4 regions of the Bradyrhizobium sp. 160 genome follow, and region 3 is predicted to be linked to each of the others. Evidence: predicted binding sites of a transcription regulator. Region 3 holds the regulator's gene; each other region holds the start of a gene.

What was found. The regulator PhoB, encoded in region 3, activates phosphate uptake and scavenging genes when phosphate is short. The targets are predictions, from matches to a motif close to TGTCATNNANCTGTCAT.
Region 1: phnF (phosphonate metabolism transcriptional regulator PhnF) is a predicted target of PhoB. The motif match lies at 1,903-1,919, and genes of this name have one in related genera.
Region 2: IVA98_RS18165 (RNA degradosome polyphosphate kinase) is a predicted target of PhoB. The motif match lies at 2,315-2,331, and genes of this name have one in related genera.
Region 4: phnC (phosphonate ABC transporter ATP-binding protein) is a predicted target of PhoB. The motif match lies at 2,214-2,230, and genes of this name have one in related genera.

Annotation. Positions count from the first base shown of each region.
Region 1 is NZ_JADPKD010000083.1:259,097-263,699, reverse strand. It holds gene phnE (phosphonate ABC transporter, permease protein PhnE) at 1-109, shown strand, start outside; gene phnE (phosphonate ABC transporter, permease protein PhnE) at 67-954, shown strand; gene phnF (phosphonate metabolism transcriptional regulator PhnF) at 1,137-1,868, opposite strand; gene phnG (phosphonate C-P lyase system protein PhnG) at 1,976-2,440, shown strand; gene phnH (phosphonate C-P lyase system protein PhnH) at 2,445-3,053, shown strand; gene IVA98_RS35205 (carbon-phosphorus lyase complex subunit) at 3,058-4,161, shown strand; gene IVA98_RS35200 (alpha-D-ribose 1-methylphosphonate 5-phosphate C-P-lyase PhnJ) at 4,158-4,603, shown strand, end outside.
Region 2 is NZ_JADPKD010000047.1:7,773-12,375, reverse strand. It holds gene ppx (exopolyphosphatase) at 1-34, opposite strand, end outside; gene IVA98_RS18165 (RNA degradosome polyphosphate kinase) at 50-2,242, opposite strand; gene IVA98_RS18160 (P-loop NTPase family protein) at 2,471-3,148, opposite strand; gene IVA98_RS18155 (CDP-alcohol phosphatidyltransferase family protein) at 3,238-3,780, opposite strand; gene purM (phosphoribosylformylglycinamidine cyclo-ligase) at 3,935-4,603, shown strand, end outside.
Region 3 is NZ_JADPKD010000028.1:444,996-449,598, forward strand. It holds gene pstA (phosphate ABC transporter permease PstA) at 1-198, shown strand, start outside; gene pstB (phosphate ABC transporter ATP-binding protein PstB) at 195-1,016, shown strand; gene phoU (phosphate signaling complex protein PhoU) at 1,028-1,744, shown strand; gene phoB (phosphate regulon transcriptional regulator PhoB) at 1,759-2,466, shown strand; gene IVA98_RS11660 (GcrA family cell cycle regulator) at 2,718-3,230, opposite strand; gene IVA98_RS11665 (aspartate aminotransferase family protein) at 3,699-4,603, shown strand, end outside.
Region 4 is NZ_JADPKD010000083.1:264,253-268,855, forward strand. It holds gene phnE (phosphonate ABC transporter, permease protein PhnE) at 1-223, opposite strand, end outside; gene phnD (phosphonate ABC transporter substrate-binding protein) at 298-1,233, opposite strand; gene phnC (phosphonate ABC transporter ATP-binding protein) at 1,295-2,104, opposite strand; gene IVA98_RS35245 (LbetaH domain-containing protein) at 2,292-2,963, shown strand; gene IVA98_RS35250 (alpha-D-ribose 1-methylphosphonate 5-triphosphate diphosphatase) at 2,960-4,153, shown strand; gene IVA98_RS35255 (DUF1045 domain-containing protein) at 4,172-4,603, shown strand, end outside.

The DNA of each region.
Region 1 (4,603 bases), on a different contig from region 3:
CTCCGACGTCAGCGCGATCCTGCTCACCATCATCGTGACCGTCTTCATCATCGACATCACCACCGGATGGCTGCGCGGCCGGCTGTTCGGCAAGGAGGCGCGGACGTGACCGGGCCGCAGCAAGTCGAGTCGCGAGAAATCCGCGCCCGCTATCCCGATGTGTTCGACCGGCCGGCCTCGGCGCGGCTTGCAACGCCCGCGATGATCGTCGCGGCGTTCGCGATCCTGATCTATGGTCTGGTCGATCTCGATTTCTCGCCGTCACGATTCCTCGCAGGCCTCAGCCAGCTCGGCTGGATCAGCCTGATGATGATCCCGCCCGATCCCGGCTCCTCGTTTCCGGTCTATCTGAAGGCGCTGGGCGAGACGCTGTCGATCGCGCTGCTCGGCACGACGCTGGCGGCGCTGTTCGCGCTCCCGGTCAGTCTGCTGGCCGCGCGCAACGTGGTGCCGTCGAAGATCCTGCGCTTTCCCGTTCGCCGCTTGCTGGATTCGATCCGCGGCGTCGACACGCTGATCTGGGCGCTGGTGTGGATCAATGTGGTCGGGCTCGGCCCGTTCGCCGGCGTGCTCGCCATCGCCGTGTCGGATTTCGGCGCCTTCGGAAAACTGTTCTCGGAGGCGATCGAGGGCGCCGACCAGAAGCAGGTTGAAGGCATCCGCGCTTCCGGCGGCAGCGCGCTGCACGAGATTCGCTTCGGGCTGCTGCCGCAGGTCCTGCCCGTGATCGCCGGTCAGGTGCTCTATTTCATCGAATCCAACACCCGCTCGGCCACAATCATCGGCATTGTCGGTGCCGGCGGCATTGGCCTCCAGCTCGCCGAGCAGATCCGCGTCTTGGAATGGCAGAAGGTGTCGTTCCTGATCCTGATGATCTTGGTTGCGGTTGCCGCGATCGATTTCATTTCCGGCAAGCTGCGCTTTGCGATTATCGGACGAAGGGCTATCGCTTAACTCAGGTGCGGCCGCAGTCTTCTTCCCTTCTCGCCTTGTGGGAGAAGGGGGCGCGAAGCGCCGGATGAGGGATCCGTCTCCGCGCATTCAAATGAGAGCTGGACTCGCGGAGAGGACCCCTGACCCGTCTCGCCGCTGTGCGGCGAGCCACCCTCTCCCACAAGGGGAGAGGGGAAGAGGGCTCACCCGTTCTCCACCAAAAACTCCACCCGCTCCGCCGCGAACCGCGAGTGCTTTGTCACCAGCGGTCTGCCGCCGAGATCGTGGTCGGTGGCATCGACCACGAGGATCGGTCGTCCCAGTGCAAGATCGAGCCGGGCGGCGTCGGTCGCGTCGACGATGCCGGCCGTTATCCGGGTCGCGCCGCGGCGGTAGTCGCGGATGCCGTAGTGCTCCAGCAACTTCGTCATCGAGCGCGTCGCGGCGAACACGGCGCCTGCGCCCGGAAACAACTCGGCCGACAACCACGTGGTGGAGACGCAGATCGGCGTGCGATCGGCGAGGCGAATCGCCTCGATCCGCACCAGCGGCGCGCCGGCCTTCAAGCCGAGCTCGCGCGCCAGCTCCCGGGTTGCGACGTCATTGGAGGTCTCGATCAACTGGCCGCGCGGCTCGCGGCCGCCGGCGCCGACGATCTCGGAGAACCGGGTGCGCGAGCGCAGCGGATAGGCCAGCTTCTGCGCCTCGACATAGGTTCCGCTGCCGCGCTCGGCCCGCACCAGGCCGCGCTCGGCCAGCGCGGCCAGCGCGCGCCGCACGGTGTGGCGGTTCACGCGGTAGGTTTCCGCGATCTCCATCTCGCCCGGTAATTTGTCGCCGGCGGCAAAGCGGCCGTCGGCGATACCGCGCTCGATGCCGTCGGCGATGAGGCGCCACAGCGCGACGCCCGAAGATGCAGTGTCTTGCATGCTCATATCGCTGGTCAGCCTAGCTGAGAAATCACGCCTTTGTCACGAAACAGTCATGGCGCTCCTTTATGAAGTTGTCTAGTATCATAGACAACTTAGAATCGGCAAGTTCGGTGGATTTGGTGACCCAGCAGAATGACCAGCAAGCCCAGCGCAAGGCCGCGATGGCCGTGCTGGCGCACGCGGAGGCGGGCGAGATCGCCGCCCGCCTCCGCACACTCGCCCTGCCGGCCCATCAAAATCTGCGCGAAGGCGAAAACGGTCTCGTCATGCTGCGCGGCCGGGTCGGCGGCGACGGTGCACCGTTCAACCTCGGCGAAGCCACGGTCTCGCGTGCGGCGGTCCGGCTTGCCAGTGGCGAGGTCGGCTTCGGCTACACACTCGGCCGCGATGGTGAGAAGGCGCGGCTGATCGCGCTGTGCGACGCGCTGGTGCAGTCCAGCGATTTTGGCGCAGCCGTCGAGCGCGAAATTATCGCGCCGTTGCGCGAGCAGCTTATGACGAGGCGCCAGCAGGCAGCGGCGAAGACTGCCGCGACGAAGGTTGATTTCTACACCATGGTGCGCGGTGAGGGGTGAGATCATGACCACGATTGCAGAACTGCCGCCGGGTTTCGCCGACAGGGTTCTGTCGGCGCAATCGACCTTTCGTTCGGTCATGGATGCGATGGCGCGGCCGGGTTCGGTCCAGCGCATCGTTCCGACAGCCGGAGCGCCCCATACGATGATGCGCGGCACCGCCGCGATCGCGCTGACGCTGTTCGATCATGACACGCCACTCTGGCTCGATGCGCGCATGGCAGAAAATTCCGACGTGATGAAATGGCTCAAGTTCCACACTGGCGCGCCGGTGGTGCAGGACACTTCGATTGCCAGCTTCGCGCTGATCAGCGACGGCGCGGCGCTGCCGCCGCTCGAAAGCTTTGCGCTCGGCACCAACGAATATCCGGATCGCTCGACCACATTGATCCTTCAGGTCGATAGTCTGGGCTCGGGACGCAGCTTGGAGCTGCGCGGCCCCGGCATCGATAGCGCCACGACGCTCCAGGCGTCGATCAAGCCGTTCGATCTGTTCGAGCGCCTGCGGTTCAACGAGGCGCTGTTTCCGCGCGGCCTCGATGTGGTGCTGGTTGCCGATGATGCCGTGGTTGCGATCCCGCGCACCACGCGCGTCGCGAACAAGGGAAGCTGACCGCATGTATGTCGCAGTCAAAGGCGGCGAACGCGCCATCGAGAACGCCCATCTCCTGCTTGCAAACGCGCGGCGCGGTGACCCAAGCGTTCCGGAAGTCACGCTCGAGCAGATCTCGGAGCAGCTCGGTCTCGCCGTGGACCGCGTCATGAGCGAGGGCTCGCTCTATGACCGCCAGCTCGCCGCGCTCGCGATCAAGCAGGCGCGGGGCGATCTGATCGAGGCGATCTTCCTGGTCCGTGCCTTCCGCGCCACGCTGCCGCGCTTTGGCGCGAGCGAGCCGGTCGACACCGGCGCGATGCGCGTGCAGCGGCGAGTGTCGTCGACCTTCAAGGATATTCCAGGTGGCCAGATCCTCGGGCCGACCTTCGATTATACCCACCGCCTGCTCGATCCTTCGCTCGCAGAAGGCGTTGTGCCGGAAGCGCCAGTGACGGCGGAAGCATCAACGGCACCCACGCCGCGCGTGACGGATATTCTTGGCCGCGACGGACTGATCGAGTCCTCGCCGCAGGCCGAGGACGGCGCCAGCGTCGGCGATCTCACCCGCGAGCCGCTGAATTTTCCGGCGGACCGCGACCTGCGCCTGCAAAATCTGGCGCGTGGTGACGAAGGCTTTCTGCTGGCGATGGGCTATTCCACCCAGCGCGGTTACGGCCGGAACCATCCCTTTGCCGGCGAGATTCGCTTCGGCGAGGTCGATGTCGAATTTTTCGCCGAGGACGTCGGCTTCGCCGTGCCGCTCGGCTCGATCGAGCTGACCGAGTGCCAGATGGTCAACCAGTTCAAGGGCTCGGCGACGGAAGCGCCGTGCTTCACCCGCGGCTATGGCCTCGCCTTCGGCCAGAGTGAGCGCAAGACCATGTCGATGGCGCTGGTGGATCGTGCGCTGCGCGCTCGCGAGCTCGGCGAGGAGGTGCGTGCCCCCGCGCAGGACGAGGAGTTCGTAATGTCGCATTCGGACAACGTGCAGGCGACCGGCTTCGTCGAGCATCTCAAGCTGCCGCATTACGTCGACTTCCAGTCCGAGCTCGGCCTGCTCCGCAAGCTGCGCCAGGAATTTGCCGAGGCCAATGCGCCCGATGCCATGAAGGAGGCCGCGGAATGAACGCGCCCGCCTATAATTTCGGCTATCTCGACGAACAGACCAAGCGGATGATCCGCCGTGCGATCCTCAAGGCGATCGCGATCCCCGGCTATCAGGTGCCGTTCGCCAGCCGCGAAATGCCGATGCCCTATGGCTGGGGCACCGGTGGCGTGCAGGTGACGGCGGCGATCCTGGGACCTGAGGACGTGCTGAAGGTGATCGACCAGGGCTCCGACGACACCACCAACGCGATCTCGATCCGAAAGTTCTTCGCCAAGACGGCGGGCGTCGCCACCACGACGGCGACGGACGAGGCAACCGTGATTCAGACGCGCCACCGCATTCCCGAGACGCCGCTGCATGAAAACCAGGTGCTGGTGTATCAGGTACCGATCCCTGAACCCCTACGTTTCCTCGAGCCGCGCGAGACCGAGACGCGGCGCATGCATGCGCTCGCCGAATA
Region 2 (4,603 bases), on a different contig from region 3:
CGACGCTCGAGCCGCGCTTGCGCGGCTGCTTCACGTTGAGAATCCGGGATCAGGATTGATGACGTTCATTGCGCCGCGTGAGACGGCGCGGCGAGGATTCCTTGAGCGACTTTCCACGGCCAGACAGACTCGGATTCGTCATGAAGTAGTTGTGGACGTTGAAAGGCTCGTCGCCCTTCGCGGCTTTCATACGCGTTGAGGACCCGTCCGGCAACAATTGCCAGCTCTGCTCATTGTCCTTCAGGTTCGCGACCATGATCTGTTCGAGAACCTGCTGATGCACCGTGGGATTTTGCAGCGGACACAGCACCTCGACGCGGCGGTCGAGGTTGCGCGGCATCATGTCGGCCGAGGAGATATACACAGCCGCTTTTGCGCTCGGCAGGCCTTGGCCCATGCCGAAGCAGTAGATTCGGCCGTGTTCCAGGAAACGTCCGATGATCGACTTGACGCGGATGTTCTCCGACAGACCGGGAATTCCGGGCCTGAGACAGCAGATGCCGCGCACGACGAGCTCGACCTGGACGCCGGCCTGCGAGGCCTCGTAGAGCGCGTCGATGATGTCGGGGTCGACCAGCGCGTTCATCTTCATCCAGACCGCGCCGTGCCGGCCGTGCCGTGCATGCGCGGTCTCGCCCTGGATGTGCTCGATGATGCGCTTGCGCAAGGTCAATGGCGACACCGCCATCTTCTCCAGATCGCTCGGCGCGGCATAGCCCGTGATGAAATTGAACACGCGAGCCGCGTCGCGGCCGATGGTCGGGTCCGATGTGAAGTAGGAGAGGTCGGTGTAGATGCGCGCGGTCACCGAGTGATAATTGCCGGTGCCGGTATGCACGTAAGTCGTGAGGCTGCCGCCCTCGCGGCGCACCACCATCGAGAGCTTTGCGTGCGTCTTCAGTTCGAGAAAGCCGTAGACGACCTGCACGCCGGCGCGCTCGAGGTCGCGCGCCCAGCGGATGTTGGCCTCTTCGTCGAAGCGCGCCTTCAGCTCGATCAGCGCCGTGACCGACTTGCCGGCCTCGGCGGCTTCGGCGAGCGCGCGCACGATCGGCGAGTTGTTGGAGGTGCGGTAGAGCGTCTGCTTGATCGCGACTACATCTGGGTCGCGCGCGGCCTGCTGCAGAAACTGCACCACCACGTCGAAGGACTCGTAGGGGTGATGGACGATGAGATCCTTCTGCCGGATCGCAGCGAAGACGTCGCCGGCATGCTCGCGCACCCGCTCGGGATGGCGAGGCACGTAAGGGGTGAATTCGAGGTCGGGACGGTCGAGACGAGTGAGCTGCGAAAGCTCGTTCATGGCGAGCACGCCGTCGACCAGAAACACCTCGTCGTCAGCCGTCGACAGCGCATGCTGCACGAAGCTGCGCAGCTGCTCCGGCATCTTGGCGTCGATCTCGAGACGGATCACCGACCCGCGCCGCCGCCGCTTCAGCGCAGTCTCGAACAGGCGGACCAGGTCTTCGGCCTCTTCCTCGATTTCGAGCTCGGAGTCGCGGATGATGCGGAAAGCGCCCTGGCCGTGCAGATTGTAGCCGGGGAAGAGACGATTGATGAACAGGGCGGTTGCCTGTTCCAGCGAAATCAGCCGGACGGCCTTGCCTTCGGCCGGCAGGCGGATGAAGCGGTCGATCTTGCCGGGCATGCGGATCAGGGCGTTCATCTGCTTGCCGTCGGCAGCGCGCGTGAGCTGGAGCGCGATGGTGAAGCCGAGGCTCGGAATGAACGGGAAGGGGTGGGCCGGATCGATTGCGAGCGGCGTCAGCAGCGGGAACACGTTGTTGAGGAAGTAGTCCTCGATCCAGCTCCGTTCCGGCTTGGTGACGTCCTTGCCGTCGACCAGGACGATGCCGACCTCGGCGAGCGTGCCGCGCAGGTCGCGCCAGATCGCCTGCTGGTCGGAGGCAAGTTGGGAGACGGTGCGATTGATCAACGCAAGCTGCTCCGACGGGGTCAGACCGTCTGGGCTGCGCTCGGCAATGCCCTCGCGTACCTGGGCCTTGATGCCGGCGACGCGGACCATGAAGAACTCGTCGAGATTGTTTGCCGAGATCGACAGGAATCGCACCCGCTCCAGCATGGGATGGCTGGGATTGACCGATTCCTCCAAGACGCGGCGGTTGAAATGCAGCCAGGACAGCTCGCGGTTGATGAACCGTTCGGGGCTCGAAGCGATCGCCGGCAGGCTCTCCGTTTCCGGGGCTTTTTCTTTGATTTCAACAGCTTGCGCAGAGTCCATGAGAAGTCGATCCATCCAGTTCACCCCAATTGCGACTTACGCGCAAAATCGGCGGGAGCATGTGTTAGAGCGATGACGTTTCGATGACGTTGCCGATAACGTAACTCGCCAGCGGTCCAAAAGGATGATTTGGCCATCGTCGGGTTGTAACGCTACCGGCGTATTCATCTCGATGACATTGATGTTCCGCCGTTCCACCGCGTCAAGCGGCTGGTGCCGGCGGACGGGTCAGACGTCCCGAAGCAGCTCAGCCGCCAGCGCCCGGGTGACGGGGCGGCCAAGCCGCAGGGCCTCGCTGTCGAGCAATTCTACCGCCCGCCGGGCGGCGGCCGAGGATCGCTCCAGCCGGGTCGCGAGGTAGCTGACGACGCTCTCATCCACCGTGAGCTGGCGGTCAGCGCAGAATTTGACGATCAGGCCGCGGAAAAGCTGGTCGTCCGGCGACAGCAACGCGACCACCGGCACGGCGCGCAGACGCGAGCGCAGGTCGCGAAGCTCGATCTCGAGCGATGCGGGTACCTCGCGCCCGGTGAAGAGGACGTAGGCGCCATCCTCGCGGGCGAGATTCATCAGGTGGAAGAGGGCGCGCTCGTCAAACTCTTTTGCCTTGAGATCTTCGACCACCAGCGCTCCGGTCGCGAGCGCGCCCGGGACCGCGGCGGCGGTCAGCGCATCGGCCGTGGTCGAGCGGGCGCCTGATACCTCGGCCCAGATCGCGGCGAGATGGCTCTTGCCGCTGCCTTCGGGGCCGGTCAACCACATGATCCGGTTCGGCCATTCCGGCCAGGCGTCGATCAGGCCTAGACCGACCGCGTTGGCGGGACCCTCAAGGAAATTGTCCCGGCTGAGGCTTTCCGCATGCGGCAGCGAAAACGCCAATTGTCGGGGATGAACGCGGCCTGCCACGCTTGCCTTGCTCCGTGCCGGCGTCCCGGCCTCGTCTGAAAAGATTCGACTTTCGAGCGGGAGTTGGCCTTTTGCGGGGCCACATCCACTCATTTGGCCTCAATCGTGCTCATGTGCCGCAGCCACTCGACGAGATAGAGCGACACCGAGGAGAGCGTGAATACCGCGACGAGGCCCATCAGGATCATGTCATAGGGTGCCGGCTTGAAGCCGAAGGCAAGCGCCGCCAGCACCAGCGCCGCGAATGCCACTTGTGCCACAGTATTGAGCTTGGACACCTTTGATGGCTTCATCTCGACCGGCCGGTCGAACAGCCAGGATACGATCACGGCGGTGACGATCATGATGTCGCGCGAGACCACCAGGATGACGATCCAGCGCGGAATCGCCCCCCAGATGCCGAGCGCCATGTAGATCGAGACCAGCAGCGCCTTGTCCGCGAGCGGATCGAGCAGGGCGCCGAGCTCACTCGCCATGTTGAACCGCTTGGCCAGGAAACCGTCCACGGCATCGCTGATACCGGCGATCAGGAAGACCGCGAACGCCACCTCCATTTGGCTCGACACGATGGCCCAGACGATGATCGGGACCAGCATGATGCGGCCCAGGGTAATGATATTCGGAATACTCACGCGGCGCTTCCCGGCACCCGGCCTGACCTCGGATCCGGCCCCTAGGGAGGCTGAACCGGTTGATATCTACATACTATAGCGCGGGGCGCCACGCTTGCCATTGCGTGTCCCCGGAATTCGACGTAACCAGCCGCAAACCCACTGGAAATCGGGCATGACCGACCGCAAAAACGGCCTCACTTACGCCGATTCAGGCGTCGATATCGACGCGGGCAACCGTCTCGTCGACCTGATCAAGCCGATGGTGCGCGCCACCGCGCGGCCCGGCGCCGACGCCGAGATCGGCGGTTTCGGCGGCCTGTTCGATCTCAAGGCGGCCGGTTTCAAGGACCCCGTCCTGGTCGCCGCCACCGATGGCGTCGGCACCAAGGTCAAAATCGCGATCGAGACCGGGCTGCATGGCGGCATCGGGATCGATCTTGTCGCAATGAGCGTCAACGACCTCGTGGTCCAGGGCGCCGAGCCGCTGTTCTTCCTGGACTATTTCGCCTGCGGCAAGCTCGATCCGGAGGCCACCGCCGCGATCGTCGCGGGTGTTGCGGAGGGCTGCCGCGAATCCGGCTGCGCCTTGATCGGCGGCGAAACGGCCGAGATGCCCGGCCTCTACAAAGACGGCGATTACGACCTCGGCGGCTTTGCAGTCGGCGCCGCCGAACGCGGTACGCTCCTGCCGCGCCCGGACATCGCGGCAGGCGACGCCGTGATCGGGCTCGCGTCGTCGGGCGTGCATTCCAACGGCTTCTCGCTGGTGCGCAAGATCGTGGAACAATCCGGTCTCGGCTTTCAGGCGCAGGCGCCGTTTGCGCCGGTCATGACGCTCGGC
Region 3 (4,603 bases):
GCGCTATCGAACCAGTTCTTCAGCCTCGGTCTCGACAAGACGATGGCCAACCTGCCTGTCACCATCAACAACTTCGTGCAGAGCCCCTACGCCTATTGGAAGCAGCTCGCCTGGAGTGGGGCGCTGCTCATTACCCTGACCGTGCTTGCCCTGAACATTGGCGCGCGCATCCTTGGCGCCGAGAGGACTGCAAAATGAGTGAAATGTCTGTTTCCGTAAGTGCGCCGACCGTTCATCCCGGCTCACAGCCGCTACCCGAGGCGCCTGCCAAGGTGACCGCGCGCAACCTCAATTTCTACTACGGTGAGCACCACGCGCTGAAGAACATCAATCTGGCCCTCGGCACCAACCGCGTCACGGCCTTCATCGGCCCGTCGGGCTGCGGCAAGTCGACCCTGCTGCGCATCTTCAACCGGATGTACGATCTCTATCCAGGCCAGCGCGCCACCGGCCAGCTGTTGCTCGACCAGACCAACATCCTTGATCCCAAGCTGGACCTCAACCTGCTGCGCGCCCGGGTCGGCATGGTGTTCCAGAAACCGACGCCGTTCCCGATGACGATCTACGAGAACATCGCCTTCGGCATCCGCCTCTATGAGAAGATCTCGAAGTCCGAGATGGACGACCGCGTCGAGAAGGCGCTGCGCGGCGGCGCGCTGTGGAACGAGGTCAAGGACAAGCTCAACGCGTCCGGCCTGTCGCTCTCCGGCGGCCAGCAGCAGCGCCTCTGCATTGCCCGCACGGTCGCGGTACGGCCCGAAGTGATCTTGTTCGATGAGCCCTGCTCGGCGCTCGACCCGATCTCGACCGCCAAGGTCGAGGAGCTGATCCAGGAATTGTCCGAGAACTACACGATCGCGATCGTCACCCACAATATGCAGCAGGCGGCGCGCGTCTCTGATAAAACCGCCTTCATGTATCTCGGCGAGCTGATCGAGTTCGATGACACCAGCAAGATCTTCACGTCGCCGAGCGATCGGCGTACGCAGGATTACATCACCGGCCGGTTCGGCTGAGGAGACGGGACATGGGTACTGAACATACCGCAAAGGCCTTCGATACCGACCTCCAGGAGCTCACTCGCCTCGTCGCCGAGATGGGCGGCATCGCCGAGCGCATGATCGTCGATTCCGTCGACGCGCTGATCCGCCGCGACGTCGCGCTCGGCCAGCGCGTCGTCACCACCGATGCCGAGCTCGACGCGCTTCAGAAGCGCATCGAGGAGCGCGCCGTGCTCACCATCGCCCGCCGCCAGCCGATGGCGGTGGATTTGCGCGAGATCGTCGGCGCCATGCGCGTTGCCACCGATCTTGAGCGCATCGGCGACCTCGCCAAGAACATGGGCAAGCGCGTTGCGGCGCTGGAGACAGACTTCCATCCGCTGAAACTGTTCCGCGGCCTGGAGCACATGACCGACCTCGTGCAGCAGCAGGTCAAGTCGGTGCTTGATGCCTATGCCGCGCACGATTTGCCGGCGGCGATGGCAGTGTGGAAGGGCGACGAGGAAGTGGACGCCATCTGCACCTCTCTGTTTCGCGAGCTCCTCACTTATATGATGGAGGATCCGCGCAACATCTCGTTCTGCATCCATCTGATGTTCTGCGCCAAGAACATCGAGCGGATCGGTGATCACGCCACCAACATCGCCGAGACCGTGTTCTACATGATCGAGGGGCAGGCGATCACCGACAAGCGGCCGAAGGGCGACATGACGACCTTCGCCACGACGGTACCGAATACCTAGGGAGCGACGACAACATGGGCGCACGCATTATGGTGGTTGAGGACGAGGAAGCTCTCACCGAGCTTCTGCGTTACAACCTCGAAGGCGACGGCTATGACGTGGAGACGGTGATGCGCGGCGACGACGCCGACACCCGCCTTAAGGAACACATCCCCGATCTGATCGTGCTCGACTGGATGCTGCCGGGACTGTCCGGCATCGAGCTGTGCCGGCGGCTGCGCACCCGTCCCGAGACCAAGCAGCTCCCGATCATCATGCTGACCGCGCGCGGCGAGGAGAGCGAGCGGGTGCGGGGTCTTGCGACCGGCGCCGACGACTACATCGTCAAGCCGTTCTCGGTGCCGGAGCTGCTCGCGCGCGTGAAGGGCCTTCTGCGGCGCGCAAGCCCCGAGCGGCTCGCCACCGTGCTCGCCTATGGCGACATCGAGCTCGATCGCGACAAGCGCCGCGTCGCGCGTTCGGGCCGGCCGATCGATCTCGGCCCGACCGAATATCGCCTGCTGGAGTTTTTCCTGGAGCATCCCGGTCGCGTGTTCTCGCGCGAGCAGCTGCTCGACAGCGTCTGGGGCCGCGACATCTACATCGACGAGCGCACCGTCGACGTCCATATCGGCCGCCTGCGCAAGCTGCTCAATCTCGGCCGCGAGCAGGACCCGATCCGTACCGTCCGCGGCGCGGGTTATGCGCTGGATGATCGGTTTGCAAAGGCGGAGCAGACGTAGGCCCAGCTGCGTCAACAATCTCGGCCGTCGTCCCGGACAAGCGTAGCTCCGGCAACGCGCAGCGTTGTCCGGAGCGAAGCGCCGATCCGGGACCCGGGCCCATTGTTGCGCGAAAAAGGTAACTCCGAGGCCCCGTAACCACGGCTTGCGGTGGCTATCGGTCCCGGATCGGCGCTACGCTTGTCCGGGACGACATCGGGTTTGTTGCGCCGTCACCGCGTGACGGCTGCCGGCTCGATCTCAGGAAATAATCACCGCGTGCTCGGCTTCGGTGCCGCCCGCCGGCGATCCGCTGCCGGCTGATAGGCGACGCGCGAGTGCTGGGCGCAGTAGGGCAGGCCTGACAGCGCCTTGCCGCCACAGAAGAAGAAGTCCGGGCTGGAGGGATCGCCGACCGGCCAGTGGCACGTCGCCTCGTTCAATTCCAGCAGCGACAGCCGCTGGCTCATCGGCACCACGTTGTCGTAGGTGACCGGTTCGGCCTCCACCTCGACCTCGAAGGCCTGCGCCAGCGCGGTGTTGCCGCGCGAGATCGGCCGGGTCACCCGCATCATATGCTGCGCGGGCCGCGCCTTGCGCGGCCGCGGCGCTGCCGATGAAGGGCTCTTGGCGCGGCCCGACAGGCCAAGCCTGTGCACTTTGCCGATCACGGCATTGCGGGTCACATTGCCGAGCTCGGCCGCGATCTGGCTGGCCGAAAGTCCGGCCTCCCAGAGCTTCTTCAGCTGCTCGACGCGATCATCGGACCAGGTCAAAACCGTCATTGCACCCTTTCCCTCGTTGCGCGCCGCCATCCTGGGGCCTCACAGCGAATGCTTAAGCCTTGAAAAACCCGTGCCGTCAGAATCCCTTAAGGCTCGCCGGGCGCGTGACTGACGCCCGAACGTTTACGCCGGTACATGAGGACTCTTGGGATCAGAACCGCTGCACGAGATGTCGTATCTGACAGTCCAAACGCTACAATATGGCGTGACTCCCGCGCAAGAGTCCGCCGACTCGCTTCCACATGTTCCGTGGTGAAAACCCTGCAAGATCGGCACCGCAAGACTACGGATTCGGCGTTTCGCGAGGCTTTCCGGGCGGCATTGACACCCGTCTTGCCAGGCATAAGATGGTGACGCGTGCCGCCCTTAAAAGGCGGCACGTTTCGTTTTCCGGACCGGTCAATGGTGCGCTGCGCAAGGCATGCCAGGCAGGTCTCAACGTCCAAATGCAACATCCAAGTGATGGTCATGACCAACAGCGCCGCGCCGCATCTGCTTCCCGTTTTCGCCAGGGCGGACCTTGGCTTCGAGCGCGGCGAAGGCTGCTGGCTGATCGCGACCAATGGCGATCGCTATCTCGATTTCACCTCGGGCGTCGCGGTGAACGCGCTCGGCCACGCCCATCCCGCATTGGTCAAGGCGTTGCAGGAGCAGGCGACCAGGCTCTGGCACATGTCGAACCTGTTCCAGAGTCCCGATGGCGAACGGCTTGCAACGCGTCTGTGCAACGAAAGTTTCGCGGACTTCGTGTTCTTCTGCAATTCCGGCGCCGAAGCGTTGGAATGCGTGATCAAGGTCGTGCGGCGCTATCACGCCGCCAAGGGCCATCCCGATCGCTATCGCATGATCACCTTCGAAGGCGCCTTCCACGGCCGCACGCTGGCGACGCTGGCGGCGACGGGCTCGGCAAAATATCTTGAAGGTTTCGGCCCGCCCATGGATGGCTTCGACCAAGTCCCGCATGGCGACATCGAGGCCGTGAAGAAGGCGATCGGTCCGCAGACCGCCGGCATCCTGATCGAGCCGATCCAGGGCGAGGGCGGCGTGCGTTCGTCAACACCCGCCTTCCTCAAGGCGCTGCGTCAGCTCTGCGACGAGAAGGGGCTGTTGCTCGCGTTCGACGAGGTGCAGACCGGCATGGGCCGCACCGGCGATCTGTTCGCGCATCGCCGTCTCGGCGTTACCCCCGACGTGATGTCGCTGGCGAAAGCGCTCGGTGGCGGCTTCCCGATCGGCGCTTGTCTTGCCACCGCGGAAGCGGCTTCCGGCATGACGCCCGGCTCGCACGGCTCGACCTTCGGCGGCAATCCGCTCGCGATCTCCGCTGCGAACGCCGTGCTCGACGTCATGCTCGAGCCCGGCTTTTTCGATCA
Region 4 (4,603 bases), on a different contig from region 3:
TGTCGAGCGTGAGGATGCGATCGAAATAGCTGATGAAGTTGCCGAAATAGGTGAACAGCGTGCGCAAATTCACTTCGGCGCCGATCGCGGCGAGGACCAGCGCACCTGCGAAGATACCGGCTCCCAACAGCAGGCGCCAACGCTTGCGCGCGACCGCCTGGCGATAGGCGGCGTTGAGCACCGCAAGCTGCTGCTCGGGAAGGATCGAAACCGCGACGGTCATCTGGTCAGAACAAGTGGTCGATCAAAGAGAAAGAGCCGGGTCCATCGACCCGGCTCCAGTGCATCGTCCCAAACTCAGGACGCCTTCTTCTTACGCAGCGCATCGACGAACTTGATCAGCTCGATCGTGCCATCCCAGTCCTTGTTGGTGGCGGGATGAAAGCCCTTCTTCTGGCCGTCCTGGAGGCGATCGAAGGCCGCCTTGTCCTTGGCCGGCGCGTCGAAGAACGCCTTCGCGATCGCCGCCTTGGCGTCGTCCGGCAGGTCCGAGTTGTAGGCGTATGGGCCGTTGATGATCGGCGCCGACTTATGGATGATGCGGAAATCGTCCTTCTTCATCGGCGAGCCGTCGGCATTCTTCAACATGCCCTTGGTCAGCATCTGCGCCAGCGTCGAATCGTCATCGCTGGTCCACTGGTTGGCGGCGACGTCGACCGTGCCCTGCGCCAGCGCCAGCATCGCGTTCTCGTGGCTGCCGGTGAAGACGACCTTGCCGAAATAGGTGTCGGCGTCGGCGATGCCCATCTTGTCCAGCTCGAAGCGCGGCACGTTGTTGCCCGAGGTCGAGTTCGGGTCGACGAGGCCGAGGTTCTTGCCCTTGAGGTCATCGACCTTCTTGTAGGGGCTGCTCGCCTTGACGAAAAACACGGAATAATAGCCGGTCGAGCCGTCGGCGTTGATGTCGTTGGCGAAGGCATCGGTCTTGACGCCGGTCAGACGGGCGCGGGCGAACGAGGCCGAGCCATAGCTCGCGATATGGATGTTGCCGGCGCGCTGGCCCTCGATCACCGCGGCGTAGTCGTTGGCGATGCGCAGCGTGACCTTCACGCCCAATTCCTTGGAGAGATAGCTCATGAACGGCGCCCAGCGCTCAGTGACGCCCGAAGCGTTTTCCGCTGGAATGACCGCGAAGGTCAGCTCGGGATATTTGGCTTTCCAGTCGTCCGCCGAGGCGGAGGTGGCAAGCGCGAGCGCGGCGGCGCCGGCAAGGATTAATCTGCGAGTGATCATGATACCCTCTTCGTCGGTTGGGGTCGGTTGACGCAAAAGACTTGAACTAATCGGGCGAGGCTCAGGCGGCAGCCGCCGTTCCAAGCGCCGGGACGCCCTCGGGCGCCGGGATGGGCATGCCGCCCATGACGTCGGCAGCCTCGAGATCGTAGAGCTCGCGCGCCACGTGATCGGTCAGCGCGGCCGGCGCGCCATCGAACACCACGCGGCCCTGCGCCATGCCGATCAGGCGGTCGCAATAGCTGCGCGCCAGATCGAGCGAATGCAGATTGCAGAGCACGGTGATGCCGAAATGCTTGTTGATGCGCAGCAGCGCATCCATCACGATCTTGGTGTTGCGCGGATCGAGCGAGGCAATCGGTTCGTCGGCGAGGATGATGTCGGGCTGCTGCACCAGGGCGCGGGCAATCGCCACGCGCTGCTGCTGTCCGCCGGAGAGCTGGTCGGCGCGCTGGGCGGCGAGCGCAGCGATGTCGAACTGCTCCAGCGCGGACATCGCCAGCGCCTTGTCCTGCTCGGGCCAGAGCTGCGACAGCGAGCGCCAGGCGGGCATCGTTGCGAGGCGTCCCATCAGGACGTTGGTGAGGACATCGAGCCGGCCGACCAGATTGAACTGCTGGAAGATCATCGCCGAGCGCGCCCGCCATTGCCGCAGCTCCTTGCCGCGCAGCGCGGTGACATCGGTGCCATCGAACAGGATGCGGCCCGCGGTCGGCGTCGCCAGGCGGTTGATGGTCCGCAGCAGGGTCGACTTGCCGGCGCCGGAGCGTCCGATCACACCGACGAAGCCGCCCGGGGAAACTTGAAACGAAGCGTCGTCCACCGCGGCCTTTGCGCCGAAGCGACACGTCAGACCTTCCACCACCAGCATGCAGGGCTCCAGATTAACTGAACCCACCGCTAACGCTGGCGCTTAACACTTGTGTGACATCCGCGTTGCGGTGCGGCGATCCAACACACGTCATCCCCTGTCATCGCCACGTCATGACGTTGTCATCAAAGCATTGTCATCAAGCCGCTCCAAGAAAAATGCCCCACCCTCGCGCTTCGGATGCAACATGGCCGCCAGAGCTCTTTCGATTCAGCCGACCATTGATCCCTCGGCCAAGCTGCACGAGGCCAGGCTCGGCGCCTACACCGAGGTCGGCGCGCGCACCGTACTGCATGACGTGGCGATGGGCGATTACTCCTATGTCGTCAACGATGCCCAGATCACCTACACCACCATCGGAAAGTTCTGCTCGATCGCGGCAATGACGCGGATCAATCCCGGCAATCATCCGATGCATCGTGCGACCCAGGCGCATTTCACCTACCGTTCAAGCGCCTATTTCGAAGGCGAGAGCGACGACACCGAGTTCTTCGACTGGCGCCGTCAACATCACGTCCATATCGGTCACGATGTCTGGATCGGCCACGGCGCGATCGTGCTGCCCGGCCGCAATATCGGCACCGGCGCGGTGATCGCGGCGGGCGCTATCGTGACCAAGGACGTGCCGGCCTACACCATCGTCGCCGGCAATCCGGCGCGCATCGTGCGGCGGCGGTTCTCGGAGCAGATCGCCGGCCGGCTCGCCAAGCTCGCCTGGTGGGACTGGGATCACGACAAATTGCGTGAAGCGCTGCCCGATTTCCGCAAGCTCGGGATTGAAGATTTCCTCGCGACATACGAAGCACGGGCGAGCTCTTTCACCGGTCCTCCTGCCAGCAAACCAAGCGCGGTCGCGTGACAGACATTTTCCTTGAAGGCGGCCGGGCCCTGATCGGCGCCGAGCTCGTCGAAACCTCACTTCTCGTGTCCGGAACGGACATTGCGTTGGTCGATGTCCCTCGCGGCCGCGCGCGGCTCGCGATTGATGCGCGCGACCTGCTGGTGCTGCCAGGCATCGTCGATCTGCATGGCGATGCCTTCGAGCGCCAGATGATGCCGCGCGCCGGCGTCGATTTCCCGATCGACGTCGCGCTCGCCGACAGTGATCGTCAGGCGATCAGCAACGGCATCACCACGGTGTTCCACGCCACGACCTGTTCGTGGGAGCCTGGCCTGCGCAGCGCTGGCAATGCGCGCGGCTTGATGGAGGCGATCGAGCGGCAGCGTCCGCAATTCGCCGCCGACACCCGCTTCCATCTGCGGCACGAGACCTACAATCTCGATGCCGAGACCGAGATCAGCCAGTGGCTCGCGGAAGGCCGCGTCGACCTGTTCGCCTTCAACGACCACATGGACGGCACGCTTGCCGATATGGCCAAGCCGCGCAAGCGCAACCGCATGGTGGAGCGCACCGGGCTGTCGAGCGAGGAATTTGACCGGCTGGTCGAACGTGTGGTGGCGCGCGCCGCCGACGTTCCGGCGTCGCTCTCGCGGCTCGCGGCGGCGGCCCGCGCCGCCGGGGTGCGGATGCTTTCGCATGACGATGCGACGCCGGCGATGCGCCAGGAGTTTCGCGATCTCGGTGCGATGATCGCCGAGTTTCCGATCAACGAGGAGACAGCGCGGGCGGCAGCAAGCCACGGCGACGCCATCGTTTATGGCGCCCCGAACGTCGTGCGCGGCGGCAGTCACACCGGCTGGACCAGAGCGTCGGACATGGTCGCCAAGGGTCTCTGCTCGGTGCTGGCCTCGGACTATTACTATCCGGCGCAGCTGCTGGCCGCATTCCGGCTCGCCGCCGACCGCGTGCTGCCGCTGGAGCAGGCCTGGGATTTGGTCTCTGCCGGACCTGCGCGTGCAACCGGCCTTACCGATCGCGGCGCCATCGCGCAAGGGCGCCGCGCCGACATTCTTTTGGTCGACGACAGCGTGGAGTTGCGGCCGCGGCTGATCGCCGTGATATCAGGCGGCAAGCTGGTGCATCTCACCGATGCGACGCGGCTGCTTGCGGCAGCGGCGGCGCCGCGCGAGGCTGTCGTTGCGGCTTAGATTGGTTATGCTGAGGCGATGACAGGTTTTCCCCGCTACGCGATCTATTTTGCGGCCGGCGCCGACAGCGCCCTCTCCCGCTTCGGCGCCGAGCTGCTCGGCTATGATGCCTACAGCGGCGACGAAGTGCCGTTTCCGCGCGAGGCACTGGATGTCGCGCCGGACTGGCGCGATATCAGCGCCGATCCCCGCAAATACGGCTTTCACGCCACACTGAAGGCGCCGATGATGCTGGCGCCGGGCAAGAGCGAGGCCGAGCTCGCGGCGGCCTGCGCGGCATTTGCTGGTAAGGAGCGACCAATTCCGGCGATACGACCGGTCGTCGATGCCATCAGCGGCTTCATCGCCGTCATTCCGGCCGAGCCTGTCGGCGCGCTCGGGCAGCTCGCCGCCGATTGCGCCCGCGACTTCGATTCTTTTCGTGCGGCCCTGACGGCGGAAGACCGCGCA